DNA from 3 places in the Paenibacillus sp. FSL M7-1455 genome. Region 1 is predicted to be linked to each of the others. Evidence: riboswitches for the same ligand, from Rfam matches in the RefSeq annotation. Region 1 holds a riboswitch; each other region holds the start of a gene.

The links. Region 1 has a riboswitch for cyclic di-GMP ahead of NYE48_RS01140 (MucBP domain-containing protein). Riboswitches for the same ligand answer to the same signal wherever they lie in the genome.
Region 2: linked by a shared signal. The riboswitch ahead of NYE48_RS25420 (amino acid adenylation domain-containing protein) and the one ahead of NYE48_RS01140 (MucBP domain-containing protein) in region 1 are both predicted to bind cyclic di-GMP.
Region 3: linked by a shared signal. The riboswitch ahead of NYE48_RS09150 (GTP cyclohydrolase II) and the one ahead of NYE48_RS01140 (MucBP domain-containing protein) in region 1 are both predicted to bind cyclic di-GMP.

What each region holds. Positions count from the first base shown of each region.
Region 1 covers NZ_JBBORO010000001.1:237,395-240,668, reverse strand. The annotation lists gene NYE48_RS01140 (MucBP domain-containing protein) at 1-1,796, opposite strand, end outside; cyclic di-GMP riboswitch class I at 1,864-1,952, opposite strand; gene NYE48_RS01135 (protein phosphatase 2C domain-containing protein) at 2,069-2,950, opposite strand; gene NYE48_RS01130 (DUF5808 domain-containing protein) at 2,977-3,274, opposite strand, start outside.
Region 2 covers NZ_JBBORO010000001.1:5,547,129-5,550,402, reverse strand. The annotation lists gene NYE48_RS25430 (hypothetical protein) at 82-237, shown strand; gene NYE48_RS25425 (4'-phosphopantetheinyl transferase family protein) at 285-1,073, shown strand; cyclic di-GMP riboswitch class I at 1,204-1,303, shown strand; gene NYE48_RS25420 (amino acid adenylation domain-containing protein) at 1,520-3,274, shown strand, end outside.
Region 3 covers NZ_JBBORO010000001.1:1,979,180-1,982,453, reverse strand. The annotation lists gene ribD (bifunctional diaminohydroxyphosphoribosylaminopyrimidine deaminase/5-amino-6-(5-phosphoribosylamino)uracil reductase RibD) at 1-1,006, opposite strand, end outside; gene NYE48_RS09150 (GTP cyclohydrolase II) at 1,018-1,773, opposite strand; cyclic di-GMP riboswitch class I at 1,959-2,048, opposite strand; gene NYE48_RS28205 (DUF1963 domain-containing protein) at 2,300-2,452, shown strand; gene NYE48_RS09145 (alpha/beta hydrolase family protein) at 2,493-3,274, shown strand, end outside.

The DNA of each region.
Region 1 (3,274 bases):
AGCTTGATCTCCTGATCGGTTACGCCTTCCTGCGTTGTTGCGTCTTTAATTTCCTGCTTCGAATCTTGGTCCACATAGCGGATCGTCACCGTTTGCTTATCGGCCGTGTAGTGGAATGCGTACTCTTGGCCGTCTTTGCCCGTAAAGGTATACTTGTCGCTTGCCTTTTCAGGGGTATAGCCAGGGATTTTCTTCGCTTCAAGTTCAATCTGCTTGCCCTTGAGTCCTTTTACGACGGCCGGCTCAGCCAGCGCTTTATTCGTTCCTTTGTCCAAATACTTGACCGTTACGTGCTGCTCTACCGCTTCCATGAATCCGAACCACACCGTCGGAGTCGGCTCGCTCATGGTCAGTTTTACGTTGGTCGGGTCGATACCGACTTCAAGTTGATACCCATCAATGGTTGGGGCACTCACGGCATATGTTTGGTCGATGTCCAGCGAGTCTTTTCCATCCTGCTTGAACTTCTGATTGTACAGCTGCTCCGCAAGCTCGGGCTTATCGACAACAACGCCCTCCGCATTAACCGGCTGACCGTCCGCATTTACACGGTAGCCTTTGACGGTGATGGAGCCTTTGCCGAAGCTTACTTGGGGAACCTCGAAGTTTTTGGTTACGTCTTTCCCATGGATGTCGGTATAATCGATGGTTGTTGTTCCATTCGTTGGGTAAAGCTGATTTGGATCAGGATTTTTCGATTGATCCATTTCGACGATGTAAGTCAAGGTCGCCGGGGAACCTTCCATGATGTTGCCGACGTTCCATGTAAAGGTTTCGGTCTTTTTGTCCAAGGTAATGGTTCCTTGCGAAACGGTCGGTTCGCCGACCAGATTAAACATGTCGCCCATAGGGTCGGTCACAATAGCGTCCTGGGCAGCGTAAGCAATTTGGCTGGACAGTTCGGAGAAGACCTTGCCCAAATCCGCGCTGTTGGACGAATAATAGCCTTTGTTTTGAACATGATTCAGCACGTATTTGGCATCTTTATCATTCCCGACTTCAAGGCCGATCGAATACATGCCGATGCCGCCGTCCCAAGCGAGTTTTGCTTCGGACAATGCTGCAATGCCGTTGTCTTCTACATCTTTGCGGTCAACGGTATATGCCTGAGTCCATCCTAAGTAATAGCTCGATCCGCTTCCAAGCACCTTACCGTTATAGTTAAAATCATTCAAGGTATAGTCGTACTTGTTTTGCGGCCAATTGTAAGCTGCGGCATGCGACGCCTTGTAGCTGTATGTCGGGGCGCCGTCGCTCAACAACACGATGATCTTGTTTTGCGCCTGGCTTCCGGTCAGCATCGTGCGGGCTTTATTCAGCCCGGCTTGAATGTTGGTGCCTTCGTTGCTTACGGTAATGCCTTTGATCTTGTTTTTTAGGCTGTCCTTCTGGCTAAATCCCAGGAAGGAAGATTTTTCGTCAGCCGTCTTATCGAAAGTCACAACTGCGATTCTCGTCGTCGAATCTTTGATCAACAGGTTATCGACGAACTTAGTCGCTGCCTCTTTGGCGTTGACCATCCGGTTCGAATTTCTCATGCTTCCGGACCGGTCGATCACCAGCACGACATCCGATGACGATTGAATGTTTTTGCCTTCGACGGTCAACGTAACTTTCCATTGGCCTTTTCCCGCGGGTTCGGCTTTTTTGTTCAGATTGATCGCTCCCGGATTCGGCCAGATCAGCTCATTCGATGCTGCCGATGCCGAGTTTAGGAACAGGTTGCCCGGGATCAGTCCCGTCAACACCGACAAAACCAACAGCCATGATGCTACAAGTTTTAAACCTCGTTTCATCTCGTCCTCCTTATTCCTTTGAATTGTTCCCGAAAAGCAAAAAGCCCGGCTGCATTAACGAATTGTTAATTGCAGCCGGACGATCATAAGTCATAAGGACTCTTAGACTCCAAGGCTTTGCGACCTAATCTTTCGACTAGTGTGCCAAATATCAGATTGTCGTTATTGCAGCAATGCCTAACGCGAAAATCCATTGCATTGATCTTTCGAATGTTAGGCCGTGGGAACCATTGACAAATATAAACCAAAATAAAATTGGCTGTCAATAGCCATCATGTGAAATCTTTGGAATTTTCTTTAAACGTGATCCAGATCCCCGTCTTATCGTCCGATGATTTGAAACGCGGGTAGCGGATGCACTCCGGATCGTCTTGTTCCAGGGCCAGCAGCCACTTGGCGTAGCTTTCCAAGCCTTCCGCAGCGACCTGGCGCAGCAGCTTCTCTTCCGGATTTCCGGTTTCGTCATCCTGAAGCGGCCAAGGTTCCGGGTAAAAAAGCCCGTCCGTCACGAGCAGCAGTCCCGCCAAGCCGATCCGGTTGATTTTGCCGTATTCCAAAAAATTTTCCGCTTCCGGCAATCCGTTGAACACGGAGTAACCTTCAAGAGTATTCATTTTCTCTTTATTTTGAAGCAGCCGGGGTTTGACCCTTTCCCACAATTCGGCTTTCGTATGTATGCCTTCCTCGATGCCCTGCCTCCAAATCGCCAGCGACTCTTCTCCGATATGGGCAACCTGATCCCGCGTGAGGGTCCGAATCGAACCGTCCCGGTACAAGGCGATCACCATGCAGTCTCCCGCCTGAACGTATTCGATGTGATGATCATGAATGCGAATGGCAGCCATGGCGGCCGTCCACAGTTCGCTTTTGCGATCCGTCCGGATGCCGCTTGCCCGCATTTCCTCGCCTAACTTGAGGTTGGCTTCTTTGGCAAACGTCTCGAGATTGCGGGTTTCGTCTGCGGGGAGCTGCTCGAAATGCCGTTTGATCAGCTGCGAAGCCAGTCTGCCCCCGGTTTCGCCATACGGTCCCCGGTAGGGGATCAGCGACGTCGCCCCGTCGACCACGCCAAAAATCCGTGCGTCCGGATGCCATATGACGGCGTCTTCATTCCACTCTCCTACGCCTTGAATCGAAATATGATGAATGTCCATGAGGTTTCCCCTCCGTAGTCGTTTGTTTATTGGCCGGCTTGCTGCAGCGACTCGAACAACTTTTTCGTTTGCTGCGAATCTTTTTCGTTATAGTAAATCGTAACACCTTCAAGCTTGATTCGGATATACGGCGGATTATTTTTGAAAACGTACAGCCGCGCTTTGCCCGCTTCCTTCAGCCGGAAGTGTCCCCTGGCATACTGATTCGTCGCTTCGCCATTCGTTTTGGTGCCGCCGGGAATCGCGTCTACCAGCGTTAACTCCTTAATATCCGCAAGGCTGAAATCAAAGGAGTACATCGGGTAATGAATTTCTACCTTGTCA
Region 2 (3,274 bases), 5.3 Mb from region 1:
ATGCCATTTTGCTGTCGACAAGGGTCCATGATTGGGTAATACTTGAATTAAATACGGTCAACATGAGGAGGCTGGTCGCTCATGAAAGTGATTATTACCCAGGAAGAAGCGGTGGAAAAAGGAATTTGGCCCGAGGTCATGAACATGTTCGGCGTGGACGACGAAGACGAGGTATGGCCGGCCGAGGAATTTATTTTGACCGAAGAGCAGGCGCGCAAGCTCAAACTGATTCCTTGACTTGTGCCATAAACGGCCTTCGATGCAAGGAGCGAGGAAGGGAGAAGGTGAAACGCATCGCGACGATATATGCCGTAAATCTTAACGATTGGCGGGAAGGCGCCGGCGCGGATATGCAGCGGCTGCTCGCTTTTTTGCCTGATGAAGCAAGGTCCCGGGCCGCGAGGCACAGATCGGAGCGGGATGCGGAGCGCGTGATCGTTTCCGATGCCTTGAAGCGGGTGACGGCTTGTCTCGAAAAGGGGCTCCGGCTCCGGAACGTGGAGTTTGCCAGGGATGGTTACGGCAAACCGTTCCTGGCAGGCGTTCCCGACTATTATTTTAACGTGTCCCATGCCAAGGATTGGGTCGTATGCGCCGTGGGCGCCGGGGGACCGATCGGCATCGATGTCGAGCATATCGGCCGGGCGGAGGAGGAAGCAGCCGAGTTGTGTTTTACGCCACGGGAGCTGACTGAATGGAGAAGGCAGCCCGCCGAACGTCGGGATGCCTTTTTTTTCGAGTTGTGGACGCTTAAAGAAAGTTATTCCAAAGCCGTCGGCAAAGGCCTTTCGATCGGCTTGTCCAAGCTGGAGACGGTCAGGCATCCTTCCGGGATTCGCATCGTGCATCAAGGCAGGATCGATCCGGAGCTGCATCTTCAAGTCGTCCCGTTTGACCCCGCCTACAAGTTATCCGTTTGCATGCCGCTGGAGGAGCAAGCGGTCGTTGTCCGGCGCTTTTCTCCGGGGGGGCTGCTGGCTGCGTTACAGTCATGTTCTGAAGCCGGGGATTCAGGGCGAGGGGGGGCTTTTCCAATGATAACCTATGGCAATTCCCATAATTTCGGGATATAGACACTTTTATTGCCTCTTATTGGAAGGATCTAACCTGTACTTTGACTATAAACATGATATATTAAAAGTGTATTTTTCAGATATTTCATTTTCATTTTCTGCAATACCTGAAATATCGCACTTTGAAAACTCAAGCCAAAGGTAAACCTGCCGAAAGGCAGGGGCACAAAGCTAAAGGGGCTTCAGGCGCAAGATCCTCGATCTTTTCGCTATGCCAGCCAGCTGCCGAAAGACGTTTTCGCGATCAAAGGAACTCTACTCTCGGCAAGTAGAGTTTTTTTGTTTTTTAATTTTTTTATATATGAATCCTATGATCTAGCAAAGGAAAGATGAACATGTCGGTGTTAACAACAGGAAAGTCCAACTTGGATGAATGGAATCGGTATGTGAAGCAATTGGAAGAACGGACGATACTGCGCATTCATTCCGGAAAGGCGCCCATTCCAATGCAAAGGGTTATGTATCGCTGGCCGAAGGAAACGGGGCGTCAAATTCGGCAGGCATGCGAGACCGCGCGTATTGAACCAAGCGTGCTGCTGAGTGCGGCATGGGGCATGCTGCTGATCCGGTATTTGCGCCGGGAGGAGGTTGCGTTCGCCGTCGTCGCATCCGCCGAGCAAGCCTATCCGCTCATAACGAAGGCGGACGGGGCAACGGCGCTGCAAAGCCATGTGCTTCAGGTTGCCGCAGCCATGACGGAGCATGCGGCCAAGTCGGCGGCTTTCGATGAAATCGCCGGTATTTGCGCCGGCCTGGACGAAGGATCCCCGGTATGCAACACCGCCATCTGGACGGGAAGCGGCATAGGCCCGGACGAGCTGCAGGGCAAATTTGAACTGGCGGTCTCGCTGCACCTACACGAAGCGGGCGGCTTCGAGGTTTGGCATGCGGACGGCATGTTCCCCGGCGATTTTATTCGCCGCATGTGCCGGCATTTGCAGCATATCATGGCCGCATGGGCGGCAGGTTCAAACATGACGATCGGCGGCTTGAAGCTGCTGACGGAAGAAGAGGAGGCCCAGCTTGCGGGCTGGAACCAAACGGCTGCGCATGCCGAATTGGACCGGACCATCCACGGCTTGTTTGAGGAGCAGGCGCACAAGGCTCCGGATAACGTCGCGGTGGTCTACCAAGGCGAATCGTTGACGTACGGCGAGCTGAACGAAAAAGCGGACAGATTGGCCCGCGAATTGGTACGGAGGGGAGCCGGCCGCGAGCAAATCGTCGGCATCATCGCGACGCCGTCCCTTGAGATGATCGTCGGGACGCTGGCGATCCTGAAAACGGGCGCGGCCTACTTGCCGATCGATCCGGCGTATCCCGCCGACCGCATCACGTATATGCTCGAAGACAGCGGAACGGAGCTGCTTGTCACCGAGCCGAAGGTCAGACTGGACGGAAAAGTCCGCTTCAAAGGCCGGATGGTTTGCGCGGCGGAGTTTTCTGCCGATATTCGCGGCGAATCGGAGGCTGCCGATGCAAAGATGCGGAATGTGCGCGAATCTGCGGAACCGGGCGACATGGCTTACGTCATCTACACTTCCGGTTCGACGGGAAGGCCGAAAGGCGTGATGGTCGAGCACCGATCGCTTGTCAATCTGTGCGCCTGGCACATCCGGGAATTCGGAGTGACCGAGAAGGACCGGGCCACCAAATACGCCGGCTTCGGCTTTGACGCTTCCGTGTGGGAGATGTTTCCGTATCTGGTGTCGGGGGCGGCGATTCACGTCATTCCCGAAGAAATCCGCCTGGATTCGACGCAGCTGCATGCGTACTTTAAGCAGCACGGCATTACGATCAGCTTTTTGCCGACCCAGTTCTGCGAGCATTTCATGACGATGGACCATCCGACGCTGCGCGTTCTTTTGACGGGCGGGGACAAGCTGAAATCGTTCAGCAGGCAGAACTATGATCTGTACAATTGCTACGGCCCGACGGAAAACACCGTAGTCACGACCGCCTATAAGGTCACGGAGTTGACGCCGAACATTCCGATCGGTTATCCGGTCGATAACTCGAGGGTCTACATTTTGGACGCATACGGGCATCCGCAGCCTGTCGGCATTGCCGGCGAATTGTGCATTGCCGGAAGCGGGCTGGCGCGCGGTTATTTGAACCAGCCGGAGCTGACCGGGCAGAAGTTTGTGCCGGGAGGAATAACCGGAGAAGAACGGCTGTACCGGACGGGGGACTTGGCAAGA
Region 3 (3,274 bases), 1.7 Mb from region 1:
CCAAATCCGGACCGCCGTATGGCGTGAGGGAACCGCGTCCTCCCAAAACTTTGGGTGCGATATAAATCAACCATTTGTCAATGAGGCTGGCGCGAAGGAACGAGGCGTTGACTTCGCTGCCGCCCTCGACAAGCAGGTCGGTAATTCCCTTTTCGTATAACATTTCCGATAATCGCCGGAGGTCCAGCCCGAGCCGGGTCGAAGGAACGAATAGAATCTCCAGCCCTTTTTGCTTCAGCCTGTTGACTTTCTCCGGATCCGCATCCTCCTTCGTGGCAATCCATGTCTTAGCCGCGGTGCAGTCGGTTATATGGGCATCCTCGGGCAACCGCAAATTGGAATCCAGGATGACCCGTACAGGGTTTTTCCCCTTTTCCGGCAGTCTGGTAGTCAGGCGGGGATTATCAGCCAGCACCGTGTTGATGCCGACCAAGATGGCATCGACTTCGTTTCGCAACCGATGCACCTCCCGGCGCGCTTCTTCGCCCGTAACCCACTTCGAATGGCCCGAAGATGCAGCTAACTTCCCGTCCAGCGTCATGGCGACCTTGGAAATAATGAACGGCCGCCGTTTGGTCATATTATGGACGAATCGTTCGTTGAGTCTTTTGGCTTCCTCTTCCAACACGCCCACTTCGACTTCAATCCCTTTATCTCGGAGCAGTTGAATCCCCCGTCCGGCGACCATCGGAGTCGGATCCTGCATAGCCACCACAACGCGGGTTACTCCGGAGCTGGCGACCAGCTCTGCGCAGGGAGGGGTTTTTCCGTAATGGGAGCAGGGCTCAAGGGTCACGTAAAGCGTTGCACCGTTCGTGTGTCCTTCCGCCATACGGAACGCGTGTACCTCCGCATGGGGTTCTCCGGCTTTTCGGTGAAAGCCGACGCCGACAACTTGTCCATCCTTCACAAGGATCGCGCCGACGACGGGATTGGGGTTCGTTTTTCCGCTTGCCGTGGCCGCCAGGTCCAGCGCCAGCTTCATATAATGTTGATCCGGGTTCATGCGGGGCCTCCTTAGCCGAGCTGAACGGTTTCGTTCAGGGGATTGTAAATATGGCCCGATTTTTCGATTTTCGTTGCCAGATACCGGGTATTATGTTGGGATACATCGCCCCAAATCGATACGTGATGATCGGATGCAAGCCCTTTTTCCCGCAATGATTGCAATTTGCGCGGATTGTTCGTAATGAGGCTTACCGGTTTCTGCCGCAATGCCTGAAGAACCTGTATCGCCTCGTCATAGGACCGGAGATCATCCGGAAAGCCCAAAGCGTGATTGGCTTCTACCGTATCGTATCCCTCTTCCTGCAGCAGATAAGCCAACGATTTGGAGAAAAGCCCGATTCCGCGTCCTTCGTGATTGGCCAAATAAAAGAGAGCTCCGCTGCCGTTGTCGACGATCATGTTCATGGATCGGCGCAGCTGGTACCCGCAATCGCATCGTTTGCTTCCAAAGATGTCCCCGGTATGGCAAATGCTGTGCATCCGAATCAACGTGTGCTCCGCATTGGCAAAATCACCGTAAACAAGCACGGATGATTGCTGGTATGAGGCAAGATCGGCAAACGGCAGGATATGGAGAACATCTTCCACCTCAAACGAAGCGCTTTCCGTTCTTAACCAAGTATACCAATTGAAGGTGATCTCCCGCTCCTCCAATTGTACCGGGAGCCGAACAGGACCGACAAGCGCAAGATCGGGACCTTCGGGCAGTTTAACAAGCGTTATTTTGTCCTTCAATAATCGACTAACCTGGTTTGGAATCACAATCATCCATCTCCTTTGTGTATTATCGTTCGTTTTGAGGCTTGCTGACTGACACCGGCTACGACAACACCTTAACGAGAACTGCTCCCCCTTATGTAGAACTGATTTAGGAACACCGTACTTGATATAGAAAACACAAAAAGCCCCCGTCTATGCGCGTAAAGAAATAGACGGAGGCCTCCGCCGTATTCGGTAACTGGCTGGCATAGCGGATGGAATCCGCCTTAGCCCCTGTAGCTTTGCGTCGCCACTTTTCAGTGGGTTTGCCATTATCGTACGATGTCGTATCATATAGAACTTCCGCGATTCTTGCAGGAAAAACGGAAGGAAAAACCTATGATTTTGAGAAAAAAGGAAAATATTCGTTTTTTTATGTAACCACACTAAGAATATAAATGACAAATTTAATAAATGCAACGAAAAGATTGATGCTGCACCCGGGTATTATTTCATGTTCCGGATACGCATCGACTGCCCGTTTGCGGCCATGCTGCCGCTCGGCTAAAATACACGTAGGTATGGTTTCCTCGTGCGAGAAAAAGAAAGGATACAATTGGCGGATTCCGGCGTCGGCAATTTTTTTATCCGCCGCGAGGATTTGGCCCGATTGGATTTTTCGAACGCGTATTATACCCGGGACTGCCTGCAGTCTTGGGTGACCGCCCTCGATATCCGAACATGAAGCAATAAGGACAAGCAAACGAAAAAGGCAGCTGATCTACATGATGATTCATATGACATACCGCTCCGGCGAATATAAGGTAAAGGGTTATCTCTCCCTTCCGTATGGATACGAAATCGAACCGGAAACGCTGGAAGCGCATATCCGGAAAATATACGGCGGGAAGCGGCTTCCCATGACCGTCATCGCGAACAATGCCAAGCGGGAGCGGCTGGATATCCATGAACGGAAATGGCCCGTTCTTGTTTATTGCCGCGGCGGCATCGGCAGGGTCGGGCAGGTCAAAACCGAATGGCTCGAGCGTTTTTCGCAAAGCGGTTTTATCGTTTTTGCCCCGGTTTACCGGGGGACGCAAGGCGGGGAGGGACGGGACGAATTCGGCGGCGCCGACCTGGAGGACGTTCCCGCGGCGTGCCGGCTCCTTGCCGGGCTTCCGTTCGTCGATCCGAAACGGATAGCGGCCATGGGTTTTTCCCGGGGCTCCGTAAACGCCGCGTCCGCGGCTGCGGACACGGATTTCATCTCGCAGCTCGTCCTCTGGGGCGGCGTCTCGGATCTCGCCCAAACGTACGAGGAGCGGGTGGATTTGCGGAGGATGTTAAAACGGGTCGTCGGCAATCCGCGCAAAATCCCCTCGGCTTACGAAGCACGCTCCCCTCTCCACATGGCAGAACGCATCCGCTGTCCGGTCCTCATCGTTCACGGAAGCGAAGATCAACAGGTGGACCCGGGGCACGGCATCCGGATGTACGAACGGCTTCAGGCCTTGGGCAAAGACGCCGAGCTGCATTGGTACGAAGGATACGGCCATCACATGCCTTA